Linked DNA regions of Halioglobus japonicus. The protein of the gene in region 1 interacts with the protein of each later gene in a pairwise test. Links are inferred from orthologs where the notes say so. Each region holds a gene or a part of one and is shown in the gene's direction. Other genes may lie near its edges. The genes, in order: BST95_RS11735 and BST95_RS01055.

Evidence for each region.
Region 2: the proteins of BST95_RS11735 (region 1) and BST95_RS01055 interact in binary tests that used the Escherichia coli proteins (3 or more experiments, as listed by UniProt). The link is inferred for Halioglobus japonicus from one-to-one orthologs.

The regions. Positions count from the first base shown.
Region 1 is NZ_CP019450.1:2,471,744-2,475,058, forward strand. The notes cover bases 316-3,314. They hold BST95_RS11735 (DsbE family thiol:disulfide interchange protein), read left to right. Parts: upstream 316-1,543; coding sequence 1,544-2,086; downstream 2,087-3,314. Other genes in these bases: BST95_RS11730 (heme lyase CcmF/NrfE family subunit), read left to right, coding at 316-1,554; BST95_RS11740 (cytochrome c-type biogenesis protein), read left to right, coding at 2,086-2,547; ccmI (c-type cytochrome biogenesis protein CcmI), read left to right, coding at 2,544-3,314. In the rest of the region: more of BST95_RS11730, read left to right, coding at 1-315; more of ccmI, read left to right, coding at 3,315-3,315. UniProt on the Escherichia coli protein: Involved in disulfide bond formation. Catalyzes a late, reductive step in the assembly of periplasmic c-type cytochromes, probably the reduction of disulfide bonds of the apocytochrome c to allow covalent linkage with the heme.
Region 2 is NZ_CP019450.1:212,409-215,550, forward strand. Bases 298-3,123 are described here. They hold BST95_RS01055 (protein-disulfide reductase DsbD family protein), read left to right. Parts: upstream 298-962; coding sequence 963-2,285; downstream 2,286-3,123. Other genes in these bases: BST95_RS01045 (DUF2333 family protein), read right to left, coding at 298-325; BST95_RS01050 (copper chaperone PCu(A)C), read right to left, coding at 342-803; BST95_RS20235 (thioredoxin family protein), read left to right, coding at 2,267-2,707; aroQ (type II 3-dehydroquinate dehydratase), read left to right, coding at 2,939-3,123. Outside these bases: more of BST95_RS01045, read right to left, coding at 1-297; more of aroQ, read left to right, coding at 3,124-3,142. UniProt on the Escherichia coli protein: Required to facilitate the formation of correct disulfide bonds in some periplasmic proteins and for the assembly of the periplasmic c-type cytochromes.

The DNA.
Region 1 (3,315 bases):
CTGTTCACCTCCAATCCATTTGCGCGGCTCCTGCCAGGCATTCCCGCCGAGGGCAGTGACCTCAATCCCTTGTTGCAAGACCCGGGCATGATTATTCACCCGCCTTTGCTTTACATCGGTTACGCGGGTTTTTCGGTAGCCTTTGCCTTCGCCATTGCGGCGTTGCTTGGTGGTCGACTCGATGCTGCCTGGGCTCGCTGGTCGCGGCCCTGGACCAATGTTGCCTGGGCGTTTCTCAGCCTCGGTATCATGCTCGGCAGTTGGTGGGCTTACTATGAGCTGGGCTGGGGCGGCTGGTGGTTCTGGGATCCGGTAGAAAATGCGTCGTTTATGCCCTGGCTGGCAGGGACGGCACTTATTCACTCGCTGGCGGTGACCGAGAAGCGAGGCCTGTTCAAGAGCTGGACGGTACTGCTGGCGATCTTCGCCTTTTCGCTGTGTCTGTTGGGTACCTTCCTGGTGCGCTCCGGGGTGATTACCTCGGTGCACGCCTTCGCCAACGATCCCGAGCGCGGCGTCTTTATTCTGGTATTCCTGGCCATTGTGGTCGGCGGGTCACTGACCCTGTACGCGCTGCGCGCGCCGGCCGTGGCCAGCCGGGTAACGTTTGCCTGGGTGTCGCGGGAATCCCTATTGTTGCTCAACAATGTCGTGTTCTTGGTGGCAACGCTGACAGTTTTGTTCGGTACCTTGTTCCCGCTGCTGATGGATGCTCTGGGCGGTGGTAAGTACTCGGTGGGGCCACCTTATTTTAACGCGGTATTTGTGCCGCTGATGGCGCTGTTGGTGCCCTTTATGGGGGTGGGCCCGATTTCCCGGTGGAAGAAAGACACGCCGGCGCGGTGGCGCAGTGAATTGTTGCTGCCCCTGGCGGTGGCCGTGGTCTGCGCTCTGACCCTGCCGCTGTTCGGCGCAGATTACAACCTGTGGGTGGCGCTGGCGGTGCTGCTGGCAGGGTGGTTGGTGTTCGGTTTGGCCAGAGACTGCTGGAACCGGGTGAAAACTGCCAGCGATATTGGCCGCGGATTCCGCCGTCTGCCTGCCAGTTACTGGGGGATGGTGACCGCCCACCTGGGCTTTGCCGCATGCATCGTCGGCGTTGTTGCCACCAGTCAGTACAGTGTTGAACACGACCTCAAAATGCAGCCGGGCGACGTGGAAACGGTCGCCGGTTATGAGTTCCGCTTTGTCGAAGTTGCGCCGGTTCGCGGCCCCAATTACGTCGCCGATGAGGCCCGCTTCGAGGTGAGTCGCGATGGCAAGTTTGTGGCCCGGTTGGCGCCCCAGAAGCGCCGCTACCTCGCCGGTGGCTCGATCATGACTGAGGCGGCCATCGATCCCGGCCTGTTCCGCGACCTCTACGTGGCCATGGGTGAGCCCATTGGTGCGGACGGTGCGTGGGCCATCCGCCTGCACTACAAGCCGATGGTGCGCTGGATGTGGCTGGGCGCCATACTGATGGCACTGGGTGGCTTTACGACCGTGGCAGACAAGCGCTATCGCACTCGCAGGGCCGTGACTGCACCTGTCTCTGGAGCCCAGTATGCCGGCTAGATTAAAGCTGTTTTTGCCGCTGATTTTGTTTGCGGTGCTGGCAGCGTTTCTGCTCCGTGGCCTGCAACTGGATCCTACGGAATTGCCCTCGGCCTTGATAGATCAGCCCTTGCCCGCGTTTTCTCTGACTGCGTTGGGGAGTGGCGAAGCGCTCACCCGTGAATCTGTGACCGGCCAGGTGGCACTGTTTAATGTGTGGGCCACCTGGTGTGTGTCCTGTCGGGTGGAACACCCTTACCTGACCGACCTGGGTGCCGCCGGTGTAGCTATTTATGGCGTTAACTACAAAGACGATGACGCCGCTGCCATCACCTGGCTGGAGCAGCTCGGCGATCCCTATATTCTCAGCATCGCCGACCGCGAGGGCACTCTGGGGCTGGATCTGGGGGTCTACGGCGCCCCTGAAACCTACCTGGTGGATGCAGCCGGTGTTGTGCGTTATCGCCATGTGGGTGTGGTTGATGAGCGGGTCTGGACCACGATTCTGGCGCCCATTTACCGGGAGCTGGGTGGACAGGGAGGCCCTCAGTAATGCGTTTTGTTATTGCCTTGTTGGTGTTTGTCAGTATTGCTGCCCAGGCGGTGATCGAAACCTATGAGTTCAGCGATCCGGCGTTGGAAGAACGCTATCGGCAGCTCAGCGCCGAATTGCGCTGCCCCAAGTGTCAGAACCAGAATATTGCCGATTCCAATGCGCCGATTTCCCAGGACTTGCGCCGGCTGCTCTATGAGCAACTGGAGGCAGGCGCATCCGACGAGGAAATTCTTGAGTACATGGTCGCGCGCTACGGCGAGTTTGTGCGCTATCGGCCCAGCTACGATGGCGCCACCCTGATTCTGTGGCTGGCCCCCCTGGGGTTGCTGGTGCTCGCGCTGGTGGGTGTGGTGGCGACCCTGCGTGGGCGCCGCAGCATGAGTGAGGAAGCGCTGCTTGACCCCGGTCAGCAGCAGCGACTGGATGAACTACTGGAGCAGGCAGGGCAGGATAAATGACGCTGTTTTTGGCGGGCTGTGTTGCCCTGGTCTTGTTGTCGGGGCTGTTCTACCTGCGCCCGCGCGCCGTTGAGAGCAGTGCCGAGGACCTGCAGCAGGCCAATCTCGAAGCGTATCGCCTGCGCCAGCAGGAGCTGGCCGAAGAGGGTGCTAGCGACCTTTTGGACGACGCCAGGTTGCGCCTGCTGGAAGACGATGAGTCTGCCATCGGCGAGACTGCTACCGCGCCGGACGTTGGGCGTTTTCCCGCCTGGGTCCTACTGCTGGCCCTCGCGGTATTCAGCGGCGGTGTTTATCTCCAGCTGGGTGCCATTGCGGATGTGCAGATCACTAGCGAATTGCGCGGTCTGGGCGATCAGAGTTCGCCGGAGCAAATGCAGTCGCTGATACGCTCCATCGAATCTCGCGCTGCTTCGCGCCCGCAAAATCTGCACTACCGGGCTTTGCTGGGCCGTTATTACATGGGACAGCAGGACTACCCCAAGGCAGCTGAGGTCTACGACGCGCTGTCGATGGCGGCACCCGAAGATGCCCAAGCGCTGGCCTACGCGGCCCAGGCACACTATCTGGCGGCGAATCGACAGCTCGACGACAGTGCACGGATGCGCGCCGAGCGCGCGCTGGCCATAGACCCGCACAATCGCACGGCGCTGGGGCTGTTGGGAATGGCCTCTTACGAACAGGCGCAGTACCGTGCTGCCGTGGAGTATTGGCAGCGATTGATCGCTGTAGAGCCGCCCGGTTCGGAAGCAGCCCGCATGATCGAGG
Region 2 (3,142 bases), 2.3 Mb from region 1 along the record:
TGTTGTCGAGGAAGATGCCGGGCGGGAAACGATCGTTGTGGATATAGCCACCGGGTTTGTCCAGCAAGGTTTCCATCACACCCATTAAGGCCGCCGTCGTCACTGAACCGGTGACGACTTCACCGCCGTCTGTCGCGGCGTATTCGGCAGCCTTCTCGCGCGGATCGAAGCGATCCGGCGTGCCACTCCAGTAAATGGCCAGCACCAGGATGATCAGCGCGTACACAAGTACGGCCAAGAGAATCCACTTGCCGGGGCCCTTCTCGGGCAAAACGTTCAACAGGCTGTCGCGCCATTCGTCCAAGGTGTCTCTTACTGCACTCATACCCTAGTCTCTACTGTCAGTGATGATGGTGGTGATGATCGCCCGCGCTGGCCGCGCTCTTGCGCACTTCGGCCTCAGTGCACAGCTCTTCTCCCGAGGCAAAGGTCAGACACAGGGTGCGGGTCTGGCCCGGCTGGGGCATGGCCTCAAGATCGAACAGCATAAGGTGCGTCCCCCCAGGGGCAAGCGCAACCGTGTCGCCAGGGGCTACTGTCAGTGTAGTCAATTCCATCATCCGCAGCAGGCCGTCGACCTCGGCCGTGGTATGGATTTCCACCTTGCCGGCGCCGGATACTGTGGCGGCGACCACTTCCGCGGGCTCGCTGCCGCTATTGGACAGCGATAAATAGGCAGCGGTTGTCTTCTGCACCGGCGGCAGGGCCCTGACCCAGGCATCGTCTATCGTCAGTGAAGAAGCGGTGGCTACCAGCGGCAGAGCGGCGAGCACTGCCGCGAAAACGCGAGTTCGAAACAACACGGTGACTCCAAAGGAAACTATTTACGCGAAAAGGCGTCCTAGACTACACCACGGTTGGCTCGCTCAGCCAGCGAATTGGGCCACGGGCCTTTGACTGATAGAATTTAGGCCCAGAACCGCCGGCACGGTGCCGACGGGGCCACAACATACGGAACCACTATGCGCCTGCTACTGGCCACACTGCTACTTCTTACATCCACTTTTTCTCAGGCCCAGTTACCCGGCACCAACAATCCGTTCGCGGCGGAGCAGCCGGACTTCCTGCCGGTTGAGGAAGCGTATCAACTGGAGGTCGAACCCAGTGATGAGGGCCTGCGCTTTTACTGGCAGATCGCCGACGGCTACTACCTGTATCAGCACGCGTTCAAATTCCAGGGTGAGGATGACGAGGGCGCACTGGCGCTCCAGGGCCAACTCCCCCAGGGCATAGACCGCACCGATGAGTTCTTCGGTGATGTCACCGTCTACTACAACCAGGCCGACGTCACCGTAGAGGCCGAGCGCCAGGGGGACGACACCGTACAGCTGACCGTCACGTCCCAGGGCTGCGCAGATGCGGGCCTGTGCTACCCACCGCGCAAACAGTTTTTCAGCTGGGCACCAGACGCTGGCACCGTCACCGAAACCACGCCGCCAGCGCGCAAAGCCAGCGTCGTCACTACACAGAAGAGTGCGCCCCAGAGCGATGGCGCCAGCCCGGCCCAGGGCCTGGGCTCGCTGCCCTACATGATGCTGCTGGCCTTTCTCGGTGGCGCCATTCTCAACCTGATGCCCTGTGTCTTCCCGATCCTGTCGCTCAAGGTACTCAGTTTCGCCCAGAGCACTGACGAGGACCGCCACCTGCACAGCTGGCTGTATACCGCCGGCGTGGTGATCAGCTTCGTGGCGATCGCCGCTGTACTCATCGGCCTGCAACAGGCGGGCAGCGCCGTCGGCTGGGGCTTCCAGTTGCAGTCGCCGGGTTTTGTGATCGCGCTGGCCTACCTGTTCCTGGTGATGGGCCTGTCACTGTCGGGGCTGGTCAGCCTCGGCGGTAATCTGATGAATACCGGCAGTTCACTGGCAGACCGCGGCGGCCTCAGCGGCAGCTTCTTCACCGGCGTATTGGCGGTGGTGGTGGCCAGCCCCTGCACGGCGCCCTTTATGGGCACCGCCCTGGGGTTTGCCGTCACCCAACCACCGGTAGTGGGACTGTCGGTCTTCGCCGCCCTGGGTGTCGGCATGGCCGCCCCACTGTTGTTGTTCAGCTACAGCGGTGGCGCCCGTGCGCTAATGCCGCGCCCGGGCCCTGGATGGAAACCCTTAAGGAATTCCTGGCCTTTCCCCTCTATGGCGCAGCCATCTGGCTGGTATGGGTGGCGGGTCGCCAGACTGGTGTCAATACCATGGCGGCCGTGCTTTGCGGTGCGCTATTGCTCACCCTGGGGCTGTGGCTGTGGCAACAGGGCGGTAAGCGCCGCTGGATGGCGGCCGCAGCTGTGATCAGCGCCATTGCCCTGGCGAGCATCGACAACCTCGACCCAGTGCGAGGCGGCCAAGCCTCACTGGGCGAGGGCCGGGTAGCCTGGTCTGAGCCAACGCTTGAAGAATTGCGCGCCGCCGGCAAGCCCGTATTTGTGGATGTGACCGCCGATTGGTGTATTACCTGCCTCGCCAATGAGCGGGCAGTGTTGTTCACCGACGACATCACCGCTGCCTTCGCCGACCACGGCGTCACCTATATGGTCGCCGATTGGACCAATTATGACGCCGAGATCGCCGAATTTATCGCCAGTCACGGCCGTACCGGCATTCCCCTGTACGTGATGTACCCGCCCCTGGGGGCCGGCGAACCATTTCTGTTGCCGCAAATCCTCACCGACCAACTGGTCATCGATGCCCTGAACGCCGTTTCTGGCAAATAGCCCGCACTTGTCGGCATGTTAGCTGACTTTACGCGCGGTTTCAGAGAAGATCGTTCTTCTTCCCCGAAACCGCCCAGCAACAGCCCGGAGAAGCCCACAACTTCCTAAATATTGCTAACTTCCGCTATCGCGCTGCTAAATGCTGGCAAAATGCCGATTTTTACCAAAGACGTGGACAAAATGTCGATATTACGCCACACTGCTGCAATAAATAGCGCCTGAGAACCCAACATGGCCACCATACTTGTCCTGCACGGCCCCAACCTGAACCTGCTCGGTGAACGCGAGCCGGAGATTTACGGCAGCACCACGCTGTCTGATATCAACCAGACGCTACAGCAACAAGCCCGCGACAAAGGCCACCACCTGCTCTATGTACAAAGCAACGCCGAGTACGAGCTGGTCGAGCGCGTCCAGGACGCCCGCCACGAAGGC